DNA from 3 places in the Fusibacter sp. QWL-12 genome. Region 3 is predicted to be linked to each of the others. Evidence: predicted binding sites of a transcription regulator. Region 3 holds the regulator's gene; each other region holds the start of a gene.
What was found. The regulator HrcA, encoded in region 3, represses chaperone genes, less so after heat shock. The targets are predictions, from matches to a motif close to TGTTAGCACTCNNNNNNNNNGAGTGCTAACA.

Region 1: clpB (ATP-dependent chaperone ClpB) is a predicted target of HrcA. The motif match lies at 1,343-1,373, and genes of this name have one in related genera.
Region 2: AC4PID_RS06305 (Hsp20/alpha crystallin family protein) is a predicted target of HrcA. The motif match lies at 3,413-3,443, and genes of this name have one in related genera.

What each region holds. Positions count from the first base shown of each region.
Region 1 covers NZ_CM178745.1:3,412,010-3,417,333, reverse strand. The annotation lists gene clpB (ATP-dependent chaperone ClpB) at 1-1,323, opposite strand, end outside; gene AC4PID_RS16430 (DUF302 domain-containing protein) at 1,468-1,860, opposite strand; gene AC4PID_RS16425 (DUF2804 domain-containing protein) at 1,961-2,995, opposite strand; gene AC4PID_RS16420 (class B sortase) at 3,059-3,901, shown strand; gene AC4PID_RS16415 (aldehyde dehydrogenase family protein) at 3,910-5,324, opposite strand, start outside.
Region 2 covers NZ_CM178745.1:1,231,337-1,236,660, reverse strand. The annotation lists gene AC4PID_RS06320 (TrmH family RNA methyltransferase) at 1-558, opposite strand, end outside; gene AC4PID_RS06315 (MalY/PatB family protein) at 701-1,909, shown strand; gene sstT (serine/threonine transporter SstT) at 2,044-3,276, shown strand; gene AC4PID_RS06305 (Hsp20/alpha crystallin family protein) at 3,488-3,934, shown strand; gene AC4PID_RS06300 (nucleoside recognition domain-containing protein) at 4,095-5,075, shown strand; gene AC4PID_RS06295 (DUF2177 family protein) at 5,133-5,324, shown strand, end outside.
Region 3 covers NZ_CM178745.1:3,578,277-3,583,600, forward strand. The annotation lists gene lepA (translation elongation factor 4) at 1-1,596, shown strand, start outside; gene hemW (radical SAM family heme chaperone HemW) at 1,673-2,824, shown strand; gene hrcA (heat-inducible transcriptional repressor HrcA) at 3,047-4,072, shown strand; gene grpE (nucleotide exchange factor GrpE) at 4,091-4,666, shown strand; gene dnaK (molecular chaperone DnaK) at 4,693-5,324, shown strand, end outside.

The DNA of each region.
Region 1 (5,324 bases), 170 kb from region 3:
TCTTCCAACTGCATCTCGATCGGTTTCCTTTTGAAGTGCCTGATTTTCAATTTCCTTTTGCATAATTTTACGGTTGAGTTGATCTAACTCCTGTGGCATAGAATCGATCTCCGTTCTCAGCATAGATAACGCCTCATCCATAAGATCGATTGCCTTATCTGGTAGGAAACGATCAAGAATATACCTTTCTGAAAGCTGTGCAGCCGCAATAATTGCACCGTCTGTGATACGAACCCCATGGTGAATTTCAAAGCGCTCCTTTAAGCCGCGAAGTATGGCAACTGTATCTTCAATTGAAGGCTCTCCCACCAATATCGGTTGAAAGCGTCTTTCTAATGCTGCATCCTTCTCAATGTACTTACGATACTCGTCTATCGTCGTTGCGCCGATTAATCTCAGTTCACCTCTAGCGAGCAATGGCTTAAGTAGATTGCCAGCATCCATTGCGCCTTCAGTCTTACCAGCACCCACTATCGTATGAAGCTCATCAATAAACAGAATGATTTTACCATCAGAATCCTTGATTTCATCGAGAACTGCTTTCAACCTTTCTTCAAACTCACCTCTGAACTTAGCACCCGCAATTAGTGCGCCCATATCAAGCGCATAAACCGTTTTATCCTTCAGCCCATCTGGGACATCACCAGCGAGAATACGCAAAGCTAACCCTTCTACAACTGCAGTTTTACCAACACCAGGATCACCAATCAGCACGGGATTGTTCTTCGTTCTTCTAGATAAAATGCGAATGGCTCTTCTGATTTCCTCATCTCTACCAATCACCGGATCTAGTTTACCACTTCTCGCCAGCTCCACCAGATCTCTACCGTATTTATCTAACACTTGATAGCCGTCTTCTGGGTTTTGAGAAGTAACTCTCTTATTTTCACGTATCTTTGCGAGCGCTTCTAGAAAACGTTCCTTTGTGATATTAAATTGTTTAACGACTCTTTGATCTTCACCAGTAAGATTATCTAAGAGTGATAGATAGACGTGTTCAACGCTAACATACTCATCACTCAGCTGTTTGGCATAATCCTCTGCATCAATTAGAATTTTGTTAAACTTTCTCGATGCATAGATTTCGTTTTGTTCAGAAACTACTTTTGGCATCTTTTCTAAAATATCCTGTACAAGACTTCTATATTTAGGTAGATCAATGCCTACTTGTGAAAGCACACTGGATATAAGACCGCCTTCATCGCCTATCAAACCATAGTGAAGATGCGTCATATCGATTTGAGAATGGCTGAACTTTATTGCCAGTCTCTGTGCGTTTTCAATGCTTTCTATCGTTTTCTTAGTCATTTTTTCTACATTCATAATTCATCACTCCTTTTTTTGTTAGCACTCTACCGCGTCGAGTGCTAACTTCTAAAATAATTATACCACCTCATCGCCTAGCGTCAAGGTGGCTAATTGTAAAAAAATTATGATGAATTTTCATCTTTTGTATAAATGGATTGATTATTTTGCGGCACCATCGATGGCTAGGATTAATGCGTCCTCTACTTCTTTAGCAAGGGAAGTCAATGACTCATTGGATACCATGCTGGACGGTTTCATAAGGCCAATGAAGCAGCTTCCGTTTTCAGTGTGAATCCCAACTTTACAAGGCAGCATGAAGCCCATATCTATTTCGGCTTCCAAAACAACCTTTGCTTTTGCTGGATTACAGACCTCCATTACTAAAAAATCTTCGTTATACTCTAATCCCTTTTCACGCAGCTTATCCTTAAAATTCAGTTCCCATAAAACGCCAAATCCAACTTGCTTCAGCGTTTCAATTAATCTCTCATGAGATTCGGTTAAATCGTAATTTGACTTTACTTTATAGACATTTGTCATGGTTTGATTCATATATAGCTCCTTTCAATCTCTTCACTAAAGCTATACCCGAAATCTTCATTTACTATCTATGAACTGTGTGACTTAGTCATATTATGGGTATAAATCAATACTACCATTTATTATATACCTTTTCAGCAAAGCCTAAAAAGTGTTTAAAATCAACCTTATCCTTTGCGTCACCAATTAGAGCGAAGCCATCAAAATACCCAAACACCTGATGCTGATCACTTGCTAAAACCCCAAGAGATATTAAAGCCTGTCGATCTAGTATCGGAGTAAATAAAGCTTCAAAAGTGCCATCAGAGGAACTCATTAACCAAGGTCTTAGATAGTCTTCCCCTTCTGACGTCATAGGAATTTTAAAATCGACATCGGTCAGCTTAGAAGCTTTGCCATTGATAAAAAACATATTTTCAGTCGCCTTTGAGGTGTCACCAAAGCCATAGCCCAGATTAAAACTGATCACATCATCGCCAATAAAGCCTTGAGCGGCACTCCAATACCAAGTGTTTTTATAGGTCCAAACCCCACGCCCCCAGTCTAGAAGTCCAAGGGCATTGGTTTTTCGGAATGTGATGATTTCGTTGCCTAGTTTCGCCACACCCTCTGCAGGCATCGCTGTTATTTTTTGATTATAATAAAAGGCATGCTTGTTCTCAGGAAAAGGTGTTGCAATCACCATAGAATCCTCTAGTGCATGCGTCAAATCTATAGATATCTCAAGTTTGCTTTTATCCTTAAAATTTGGGAAGCTCACAAAAATATTTCGTTTACCAAAACCGTGCGTAAACTTAAATGCCATTTCGCCTTTTTGATAGAGCACCTCGCCCTCATATGAGGCTTCGGGCATATTCAGTTTTCCAAATGTAAACGGTAAAATTTTGGTTTTTGTCGTCTCTGATTTGTTCGTAAAATCAAGTAACGAGACACTGAGAAGTCCCATATAGCTATTATCCGCTACCGTTACTGCGATACCATAAGCATCGTTATAGATCAAATAATAATCCCACTCTTTAATCTTAAAAAAAGGTGCTTTAATGCGTTTCCTTTGATATTTCTTAATGAGCTGAGTCGAATAACCGCTTTGGATAAGACAACCGCGGTTATCTAGTAAATCACCTGGTTCCAACATAACTTGTTGCATCCTGTACCTCCTCGCGTTTTGATCCACTTATACTATATCACATTTGATTGAAAGAAGGTCCATATGTTCAATAAATGCCTCCGTTTTCTTACGCTCTCAATTTTCATATTTACTCTGTCACTCCTCCTTATTTCTTGTGGAAAGGACGCGCCTTCGCCTACCACATCACAGGATACAGATCAAACCATTGAAAGTTCCGAAACCGGTTCTATAACAGAGACACAATCTGAAGCAATCACAGATATTACTGACACCACAAATAATTTACCACTCTATGCGACACCAGAAGATGATAATCTCGATTTTGATACCTTTTTTAGTACGACTTTTTCAGAATACATGAAAGAGTCCCCTGATTTTATCGGTTGGTTTAAAGTACCTGGAACAAACATCGATTATCCATTGGTGCAGGGCAAAGACAACGATTACTACCTAAGATACGATTATAAAAACAGCCCAGATATGGATGGTTCAATCTATTTAGACTATAAAAATTCACCCAACCTATATGACACACACAATGCTATCTACGGTCACTATTTGTTTAAAGGTACCATGTTCCACGATTTGCATCAATATAAGGACGAGGACTTTTATAACAGTCACAGATACGTCGTTATCGTTACCTCTAGAGAAGCTGTCCTCTATGAGTTATTTGCCGTACAACGGGTCTCTGCATATAATTACTACCTCAGCTTTAACCTCGACCCAGGAGAGCTCGTGGAATACGCGAAGCATTTTAAACGTAATTCCATCTTCGATGACCCACTGGAATTACCTGAGGATTTAAGCCTTTTAACACTGGTTACCTGCACGTATGAATTTGATAATGCTAGATTGTTACTGCACGCGTATAAAAAAAGAACGATACCACTATCAGAAATCTCTGAATGGTTATCGTTCTAGAAACTTATTTAAAGTTTTTCAGGCTGTGGTTCATTGAAGATTGATTTTATCTCTAAGAATTCCTCAATCCCTTGTATGCCACCCTCTCTACCTATACCGGATTGTTTATAACCGCCAAACGGCGCATTGATGTCTCTTTTGCCATCATTGACATAAACCGATCCGGTTTTTATTTTGGTCGCCACCTCATTGGCCAAATCCCATGGGCCGATAACTGCACCTGATAAACCATATGGCACATCATTCGCTATGCGTATTGCGTCTTCCACTGTATCATAGGCGATCAGAGAGATGACTGGACCGAAGATTTCCTCTTGGGCAATCTTCATATGGTTTTCAACATCTGTAAAAACAGTTGGCTTCACATAGTAGCCGTTCTCACCCAGAGCTTCATAAGGAACAGGCATTTCACCTACAATCAACTTAGCCCCTTCTTCTATACCGATTTCAATATACTTACTGACCTTTTTATACTGCTTCGCACTTGCAAGAGGTCCCACCTTGGTGTCCACAAGTGTTGGATCACCTACCGTATATGCCTTTGAGCGTTCGATGATCAACGACTCTATTTTTTCTTTATCCGATTTTGGGATGATCATACGCGTTAATGCTGCACAGGTCTGACCTGTATTATCGAAGCAAGAGCTTATAACCGTATCCACTGCAAGAGATATATCAGCATCCGGAAGTACAATAAGTGGTGATTTGCCACCAAGCTCTAAAGCGATCTTTTTAATTGTCTCAAGAGCAAGCTTACCAACTTCTCTACCGCCAGTTGTCGATCCAGTAAATGAGATCATTTGTACATCTGGATGTAAAGCCAATGCATTACCAACCTCTGCACCACGACCTGTCACTAGATTGAACACACCAGCAGGAACACCAGCTTCATGAAAGGATTCAGCTAGAACCATCGCAGAAAGCGGCGTCATTTGTGAAGGCTTTAATACTACTGTATTACCCGTAAGTAAAGCTGGGACAATCTTTTGCATCACCTGTCCAAGGGGATAGTTCCAAGGTGTGATACACCCGATGACACCTATAGGTTCGCGGCTAATCGTCGCATGCTTTAATTTCTCTTCAAAATGATAGTCTTGAATAAGTTTGATATAATTATCAAAACGCGCCAACGGACCAATAACATGAGCTCTTTCAGCCCATCTAATCGGCTGACCTAACTCAGCGACTTCCATCTGAATCAGTTGCTCCTTTTTAGCTGCAAAATGATCATATACTTTTCTCAAAGTAACGATTCTTTCTTCAAGAGTCGTTTCCGACCAAGCTTCAAAAGCAGCCTTTGCACTTAATACAGCTCGATCTACATCTTTTGCATTTCCAGCTGGTACTTTTCCTATTATTTTCCGAGTTGCTGGATTTTCTACCTCTATCATGGCAGGAGAATCTGAGTATACCCATTCGCCGC
Region 2 (5,324 bases), 1.6 Mb from region 3:
GCCTTGGCTACTTCTAAGGATTTTTGGATGTGTAACACGCGTTTTTCGGTTACAAATGAAGATGGCATTTGTGTCTGTGCCATCGCTAGACCTAATGATCGTTCCGATGTTACCTGGGATTTCTAGACCATCCAATACGACGATCACTTCATGCTTTTTCGGGCTAAGATTGTGTAAGAACGTTTGTGGAAATTTTGCCAGCGCAAAGATACCTGCAGAGGTACCAACCTCAGCAATTTTCTTAAATGTCGTCGTTGATACGATGTGGATTTCTTCAGCCATTTCACAAAGAGAAATCATAATTTGATAGGCATCATTGGTTGTGATGTTATCGAGATCGAGTAGTAATGCTTTCACCTTTACATCGTATTTAATCAGTTGACTACATGCCCAAATGCCTTCCACGCCAACAAGCTTTTCAGGATTGGATTTGGTATTGCCAACAACAGCTTGAATCTTTTTAATCACCGCTGCATTTTTGCCTGTAAGGCGGCACTTTTCAGGATAATCCGTTCGAATAGAACGTTCCTTTTCTTCTAGGGTTTGCTTTATAAACATGGAGGACTCCTTTATATTAAAGAATATTTGTATGACTTCTTTTATCTATGATACTATAGATTTATAGAAATTGGAAATAGGTTAGTGCGTCGTTTTCGTAAGATCAGGCGTTGAAATTCTATAGATTAATTTAGGAGGACTTATGGCTAAGATGAGCAGTTTTGACTTTGATGAGGTCATCAACCGTTACAATACAAATTCGATTAAATATGATGCTGCTGCAAACATGGGGAAACCATCAAATTTAATCCCACTTTGGGTTGCAGATATGGACTTTAAAGCACCAAAGGAAGTCATAGATGCGATGAAAGAGCGTTCAGAGCACGGTATCTTTGGCTATACAGATGCTATTTCTGAGAATTACTTTAATGCAGTTCAAAATTGGATGATCAAACATCATCAATGGTCGCCTCAAAAGGAATGGCTCGTTATGACACCAAGTATCGTTAACGCGATCTGTGTTGCCATCCGTACGCTGACTGAAGTCGGCGATAGCATCATCATACAACAGCCGGTCTATCATCCATTTGCAGAATCCATCCTTACCAATCAAAGAAATCTTGTGGTCAATCAGCTGCTCTTTACAAACGACACATACCAAATAGATTTTGAAGATTTTGAAAGCAAAATCGTAGAGAATCAAGTTAAAATGTTTATTCTATGTAACCCACATAACCCAATAGGAAGGGTATGGTCAAAAGAGGATTTAACGAAGCTGGGCGATTTGTGTGTGAAGCACGATGTCATCGTAGTAGCTGATGAAATTCATGCAGACTTTGTGTATGAGGATTTTGGAAATAAACACGTTGTTTTTTCTGACTTAAAGCCGGAGTATTTAAACAGAACCATCACTTGTACAGCGCCATCCAAAACCTTTAACCTCGCGGGCCTTCAGCAGTCCAATATATTTATTGCCAATGAGCAAATTCGAGAAGACTTTAAAAAAGAACTGGTTCGCATGGGACTTGGCATTCCCAATGTAATGGGGTTTGTAGCTTGTCAAGCTGCATACGAGCACGGAGAACCTTGGCTTAAAGCCTTAAAGGCATATCTCGTAGAAAATATCCGCTTAATTGAAGACTTTTTAGACGAAAAATTACCTGAGGTAAAGCTAATCAAACCACAGGGTACTTATCTATTATGGCTCGATTTTAGTGCGCTTGGGTTAACACCTGCAGAGCTTAACAGCTTCATAACCGATGAAGCAGGTCTTTGGTTAAATTCAGGGACGATGTTTGGCATCGGTGGTGAGAACTTTCAAAGAATGAATATTACTTGTCCAAAAGCAACACTAGAAAAAGCGTTAGATCAGCTTTATAACGCAGTGCGTATGCGAGTCGCGAACACATAAAAATCTTTTTATATATAAAATAAACTATATTAATATTTCGTAACAAATTACCTTGCTTTTATGACTTCCTATGTTAAAATGGTTGTAATGTTAAACTTTAAACACTAAATAGAGAGAAAAAGTGGAGGTAGGTAGTGAAAGAAATCTTTAAGAAATGGAATGCGCTTAGCATAGTGAAGCGTATTATCGTTGGCTTGGTCATCGGTATACTTCTCGCTGTGGCGATTCCAAAACAGGCAGCTTTTGTCGTGATTTTCGGTTCTTTATTTGTAGGGGCACTTAAAGCCGTAGCACCAATGTTGGTATTTTTCCTAGTTATGAGTGCCATTGCGCAGCATAAAGCAGGACATCAAACGAACATGGGCTCGATCATTAAGTTATACCTTCTTGGTACGTTTTTAGCAAGCTTAATAGGGGTTGTTGCAAGCTTTGCCTTCCCAGTAAGCTTAACCATGGCAGCAGGCGTTGATAGTATTTCTCCTCCAGGAGGCGTGGTTGATGTATTAAAAACACTTCTATTAAATGTAGTCGATAATCCCGTAAAAGCGTTATTTAATGCAAATTACATCGGTATACTTGCTTGGGCAGCTTTACTTGGCTTTATGCTTAGAAGTGCTGCAGATACAACCAAACTGATGATTAGTAATGTTGCAGATGCACTTTCTAACGTCGTTAGATTTATCATCAACTTTGCACCACTTGGCATTATGGGTCTTGTGTTTGACTCAATTGCAACAAGTGGTATTGAATCATTAATGAGCTATGGTCAATTGCTTGTCGTATTAGTTGGATGTATGTTATTTGTTGCATTTGTGGTGAATCCGATCATCGTGTATACACAAATTAAGCAAAATCCTTATCCGCTAGTCCTCAAGAGTATCAGAGTTTCTGGCTTAACTGCATTCTTTACACGAAGCTCTGCAGCAAATATTCCAGTGAACATGGAGCTTTGTGAAGAACTTGGACTTGATAAAGACAATTATTCAGTTTCGATTCCACTGGGTGCAACGATCAATATGGCAGGAGCGGCAATTACCATTTCAGTACTTTCGCTCGCTGCAGTTCATACACTTGGCATCGAAGTAGATATAGCTACTGCACTTATTTTAAGTGTACTTGCTGCAGTAAGCGCTTGTGGTGCTTCTGGTGTAGCAGGTGGTTCGCTTTTACTAATCCCATTAGCATGTAGTTTATTTGGGATTTCAAACGATATTGCAATGCAAGTAGTTGGTGTAGGCTTTATCGTAGGTGTTTTACAAGATTCATGTGAAACAGCACTTAACTCTTCAACAGACGTTATCTTTACTGCTGCGGCAGAGTTTAAACAATGGAAGAAAGACGGTAAAACGATTAAAATTCCTAAATAGTTAAATGTAATGACAAAAAAACTCAGTGATGATGCACAGGCATCTGTCACTGAGTTTTTTTAACGGTTTTTTAAAATTGTAAAAAAATTTTGAAGTGCATTGACAGTAAAAACAAAAAGGTGTATATATAAATTAAGATTAGCACTCGTCAATATAGAGTGCTAACAAAACATAAATTCACATCTATTTTTTATGAAAGGAGTTGTTAAGCATGGCAGGATTAATACCATTCAACAAAAGACGTAACGATTTAATGGGTGTTGGTTTTGATGATTTTCAGAATATGATTGATGACTTTTTTTCAGACACTTGGCCAATGAGAAGAAGCCTCGTCGCAGATACTTTTAAAATTGACGTCCAAGATAGCGAGCAGGCATATCTAGTGGAAGCAGAAATACCAGGTGTTCAAAAAGAGGAAATAAGTTTATCTTTAGATGACGGAAAACTTAATATCTCGGTTAATAAAGAAGAAAATAAAGAAGAAACCAATAAAAACTACATCCACAGAGAAAGACGTATCAGCTCTATGTCGCGCAATATCTTCTTAAAAGATGCAGATGCAGAAGGCATCAAGGCAAAGCTTGAAGATGGTGTGTTGAAGATTGAAATTCCAAAGCGTAACAAACTAGAAACATCTAAAATGATCATGATTGAATAGTAGCCATCCAATTTTTAAAGTTCAATCAAGTTCAATCATATTCGACAGTCTAAAAAAGTCCACTTTCAAGTGGGCTTTTTTCATCTAGCATCTTGCACAAAATTAGTTTATAATCAAACTAATATTTTGAAATTATGCTCGATTAAAGAAAGGTTTGATTATGGAAAAAGTGATTCAAATGATGCTAGAGTCGGGAAAGGTCGGAGTTGAGCTTTCTCTTTATACCATTTTACCGATAATGGTTATAATGATGGCGATCATGAACGTGCTAGACAAAAAAAATATATTGAGCTGGATTGCAAAAGGGGTAGCGCCATTGATGCTCCTATTTGGTCTACCAGGTTTAGGTGTTTTTGCAATCCTCCAAATTCTTTTTATCAGTTTTGCGGCACCTGTGGCTACGCTTAAAATCATCGATCAAGATGATACCATAAGTGATGCTTCTTTGGCAGCGACCTTAGCTGCAATTTTAGTTATGGCACAAGCAAATGCTGTTTTTCCTCTGACATCAGTGGGGTTAAATCTTCCTGTGGGTATTGCAACCTCATTAGTAGGCGGATTAATTGCCAGCTTAATCGCATATAAACTTTTAAAGGGAAAAGAAGCAAATCATAGTAATAAAAACAACATTGAAACGCCCCATTTAAATAAGGACGATTCTGAAAAAAAACTCGATGCAATTGAAGCAACACATAAAAAGAAGAGTATCATCGCACTTTTATTTGAAGGTGGCGAATCGGGACTTGCCATCGTTCTAAAATCCATCCCACCTTTAATCATAGCTGTATTTTTAGTCAATGTTTTAAAAACTGCGGGTATTATTGGTATTTTAGAGACGATTTTATCGCCTGTTCTCACCGCTATTGGGATACCTAGCGTCGCTGTACTTCCTATTGTGACGAAGTTTATCGCAGGTGGTACTGCCATGATGGCGATTATTCTAGATCTTATGAAGCAAGGCCTTATGACCGCTCAAGAACTCAATCGTGTAGCAGGCTTCACCTTAAATCCGCTTGACCCTGTTGGATTAGCCGTACTCGTGGCGACAGGGCCAAGAGTCGCGAAGGTTGCAAAGTCCGCAATATTGGCTGCTGTAGTCGGTATCATCATTCGTGGCATATTGCATCTGATTATTTTTTAATTAAACTGCCTTCTTTGGGGTATTCTTATGTTATAGGAACCTTTATTAGGAGGCAATATGTTGATTCATTTGAGAAATTTTGTGATTACCTTTATTGTTTTCTTCGTAATTGATTTAGCTTGGCTTGGACTCATCGCAAAGAATCTCTATGCGAAGCATCTTGGCTATATAATGGCTGAGAAGGTAAATTGGACAGCGGCGATCTTATTTTACATTCTTTTTATCATCGGTATTTTGTATTTTGCCATT
Region 3 (5,324 bases):
GGTCATGAGTACCTTTTAAATCTCATCGACACCCCAGGACACGTGGATTTTACGTATGAGGTATCAAGATCATTAGCAGCATGTGAAGGGGCAATCTTAGTTGTTGATGCGACACAAGGCGTTGAGGCACAAACATTGGCGAATGTGCACTTAGCAGATGAACAAGGCTTAACCATAGTTCCTGTTCTTAACAAAATAGATTTACCGAGTTCAAGACCAGAAGAAGTTATTCAAGAAATTGAAGATGTTATCGGCATCATCGCTGAAGATGCACCTCGCGTTTCAGCAAAAGAAGGCTTAAATATCGAAGATGTACTTGAAAAAATCATCACTGATATTCCAGCACCAGAGGGAGACGAAGAAGCACCATTAAAGGCGCTCATCTTTGACTCATACTATGATAGCTATAAAGGTGCGGTTGCATATGTCCGTATCGTAGAAGGCTCTGTTAAAAAGGGTGACAAAATCCTAATGATGGCAACTGGTAAAAAGTTTGAAGTTGTTGAAGTGGGTATCAGTGTTCCAGGCCCATATCCTGTAGATGTTCTTAAAGCAGGAGATGTAGGCTATATTACCGCAAGTATTAAAAATGTTAAAGACTGTCGTGTCGGAGATACGATTACTTTTAGCGATCGAAAAACTGAAACGGCATTACCTGGCTATAAAAAGGCAACGCCTATGGTTTACTGTGGTATATATCCTGCTGAAGGCCAAAGCTACGACGAAATTAGGGATGCACTTGAAAAGCTACAGTTAAATGATGCGGCACTCTCATTCGAACCTGAGACCTCTGTTGCACTTGGTTTTGGTTTTAGATGCGGTTTCTTAGGGCTTTTACACCTTGAGATCATTGAACAGAGAATTGATCGTGAGTTTGATTTGGATATTATTGCGACGGCGCCAAGTGTTATTTATCGCGTAACAAAGACGGATGGTGAAGTTTTAATGATTCAAAACCCTACCAATTTACCTGCTGTCACTGAGATTAAAACGATGGAAGAGCCAATTGTAAAAGCAAATATCATTGTACCAAATGAGTATGTTGGTAATATCATGGAGCTTTGTCAAAACAGACGTGGAGAAATGATCCATATGGATTATCTAGATCCAAAAAGAGTTGTGCTTCATTATGAGTTACCACTCAATGAAGTTATTTACGATTTCTTCGATGCATTAAAATCAAAAACACGTGGTTACGGCTCACTTGATTACGAGTTCTTAGAATATCGTGAATCAGATCTTGTTAAACTAGATGTTTTATTAAATAAAGAGATGATCGATGCCTTCTGTATGATCGTTCATAGATCGAAGGCTGAATCTAGAGGTCGAGTAATCTGTGAGAGACTTAAGGAAGTCATTCCAAGACAAATGTTCTTAATTCCAATTCAAGCAGCAGTCGGTAATAAGGTCATTGCAAGAGAGACCATCAGTGCACTTAGAAAAGACGTTCTCGCAAAATGCTACGGTGGTGATATTTCCCGTAAGAAAAAACTACTAGAAAAGCAAAAAGAGGGTAAAAAGAAAATGAGACAGCTGGGTAATGTTGAAGTACCACAGCAAGCATTCTTGTCTGTTCTCAAATTCGAAGAAAATTAGAAAGCATTATTTTTTCACGCGCTATTGGAGCAATCTTCGGATTGCTCTTTTTATCCCTATCAATTAAGGAGGGCATATGAAAGAAAGATTAGGTATTTACATCCATATTCCATTTTGTGCAAGCAAATGTGCCTACTGTGACTTTGTATCCCATCGAGTCGCTGAATTTGAAATTAACAATGGTATTGAAGCGTATTTCACCGCTTTATCAAATGAGATTGAGTTTTATAAAGAAGAGATTCAAAAATATGAAATTGGTTCTGTCTATTTTGGTGGTGGTACACCTAGTATCGTCGATGGTATCTATATCAGTCGGGTTTTAAAGCAATTAAGAAATGTTACTACTTTTACAACTGATGTTGAAATTACACTTGAAGTAAACCCTGGTACATTAACTGAGGAAAAACTCAATTATTATACGGCATCAGGCATTAACCGCATTTCTATGGGCCTTCAGACGACCAATGATGTTTTACTGAAGCAAATTGGTAGAATTCATTCAACCAACGACTTTCTTACATCATATGAAGCAATTAAACGATCTGGCATTGATAATATCAGCTTAGATCTAATGTTTGGTCTTCCTGACCAATCCATTGAGGACATAAAAAAGGCAGTTGAACTGGTTAAAACGCTTTCTCCTAAGCATGTCTCTGCTTACTCTTTGAAATTAGAAGAGGGGACACCTTTATATGAAAAATATGTTAATGGAAAAGTTGAACTTCCTGATGATGAAGTTGAAAGAGAGATGTATCATACTTTAGAAAGTGAGCTTGCAAGCATAGGTTTAATGCAATACGAAATCAGCAATTTCTCAGTACCAGGATATGAATCCAAGCACAACCTAACCTATTGGAAAAACAAACCTTATTTAGGACTGGGACTTTCATCGCATTCAAAAGTTGGACATAAAAGATTTGCAAATTCGTCGGTAATGTCGAGTTATATAGAGCAGTGGCAAGTCATGCAGCCCAAATATACCGAAGAGTCCCTTTTAGATGAGAAAGAAGAGCTTTTCGAAACCATTATTCTCGGTTTAAGGCTAAATGAGGGCATATCATTTGAAAAAATTAATGAGGCCTACAATATTGATTTTAAAGATCGGTATGCAGTTGCTTTGCATGAGCTTAAAGGATATGAGTTGGTATCCGAAACAGAGACGCACTTATCCTTAACAGCTAAAGGAAGAGATCTTTCAAATCTCGTATTTTTGAAGTTTATGGACTAGTTGACCTTATTTAAAGGTTATATAGATAAAGGTACCATTTCAGCCTGTATTTCAAGGGTTATCTTATACCCATTGAGAATACAGGCTTCTTCATTTGTGAATAGAGTGTAAATAGAGTTTAAAATGAAAAAAAGTCACTTGACAGATAAAAGGTGCTGCTGTAAAGTAAATATAGAATTAGCACTCGGTAATATTGAGTGCTAACAAAAGGCAGGTGAGTCAATGTTATCTGATAGACAGTTAAAAATACTTGAAGCCATTATAAGTGACTTTATTGATACGGCACAGCCTGTGGGCTCAAGAACAATTTCTAAGAAATACCCTCTCGGTATAAGTTCTGCAACGATTAGAAATGAAATGGCAGACCTAGAGGAGCTCGGTTATCTATTGCAGCCACATACTTCTGCAGGTAGAATTCCTTCAGATTTAGGTTATCGATTGTATGTTGATTATCTCGTTAGGGAAAACAGCATTTCGATAAGAGAAAAGGAAGTAATACAATCTCTATTGCTCAATAGAATTATTGAGGCAAGTGATATCGCGAAACAAGCGGTTAAATTACTTTCTGAGTTTACTAAATTAGTTGCAATTGTTTCGATTCCTAAATTTAATAAATGTAAATTAGCGAATCTTAAGCTTGTAAAGGTTTCTGATTCAAAGGTTCTATTGATTTTAGTTACAGATACAGGGATTGTAAAGAACATTCAGTTGGCTTTAACCAATACAGAGCAGTACATTCTAGATCGAATTTCAGATACTATGGTCGATCACTTAAGTGGTGAAACCATCGAAAATATCGATGTAAGAGCTATTTCTAAGATCAAAGAAAAATTAGCCGCTTTTGGTGGTATCGTTGATTACTTGATACCGATTTTGAGAGATGCACTTAAGGGATTAAATGGTACTGAGCTTTATGTAGATGGCGTTTCCCATTTATTATCCACCTATGAATTTTCAGATACAGAAAAAGCAAAATCAATATTTGAGTATTTAAAAAATGAAAGCCAATTGGTTGAGCTTTTAGATGAATTACCTGAAAATAAGCTTTCGATTAAAATTGGGAATGAAATTGGGATTGATGCACTTGACGACTGTAGTATCGTCGCATCTTCTTATCACGTTGATGGTAATAATGCCGGCAAGATACTTATCCTAGGACCTAAACGTATGGATTACGGTTCAGTGGTATCAACGGTTAATTATATTAGTAACACTTTGTCAGATGTTTTTTCAGGAATATACTTATAAGACTAGTTGGAGGAACTTATGGCAGGCAAGAAAATGAGTAAAAAAAAGGTAGATGATGAAATGAGCAAAAAGAAAAGTCATGAAGAAGAGGTCGTAAAAGACGAGGCTGCTGAAGCAACTCCAGAGGTTACAGAAGAAACAGGAGTGGATGAGCTAGCAAAATTGCAGGAAGAAATAGGACAATTAAACGATAAGTATTTAAGATTAAATGCTGAGTTTCAGAACTATCGTAAACGTGTTGAAAAAGAAAAAAGTGATATCTTTAAATTTGGAACAGAAAAACTCATGATTGAGATGCTTCCTATTATGGATAACTTTGAAAGAGCACTTCAAGCAAGTGCAGCTGAAAACATGGATAGTAAGGTTTTAGATGGCATCATCATGATAAAAAAATCACTTGATGAATTCTTTGACAGAAATGGTGTTAAAAAAATTGAAGCGTTGGGAATGCCTTTTGATCCAATTAAGCATCACGCAGTTATGACGGTTGAAGCTGAAGATGGTAAAGAAGACCATGTAACAGAGGTTTTCCAAGATGGGTATGAACTTAACGATAAAGTGATTCGACCAAGTATGGTTAAGGTATCACATTAATTTAAAAAATAAGGAGGATAAAATATATGGCTAAAATAATTGGTATCGACTTAGGTACAACAAACTCATGTGTATCAGTATTAGAAGGTGGAGAGGCAGTTGTAATCCCTAATGCAGAAGGTAATAGAACAACGCCATCTGTAGTTGCATTTACAAAAAATGGCGAAAGATTAGTTGGTGAAACTGCTAAAAGACAAGCAATCACAAACCCAGATCGTACCATCATCTCTATCAAAAGAGAAATGGGTACGGACCACAAAGTAAAAATCGATGACAAAACATATACACCACAAGAAATTTCAGCGATGATTCTTCAAAAATTAAAAGCAGATGCTGAAAGCTACCTTGGTGAAACTGTAACTGAAGCAGTAATCACTGTTCCTGCTTACTTTACAGATGCTCAAAGACAAGCTACAAAAGATGCTGGTAAAATTGCTGGTCTTGAAGTAAAAAGAATTATCAATGAGCCAACAGCGGCTTCATTATCATACGGTCTTGATAAAACGGATAAACAACACAAAATCATGGTATTTGACTTAGGTGGTGGTACATTCGACGTATCTATCCTTGAAATCGGTGATGGCGTGTTTGAAGTATTAGCAACAAATGGTAACAATCATTTAGGTGGCGATGACTTTGATAAAGTTGTAATGGATCA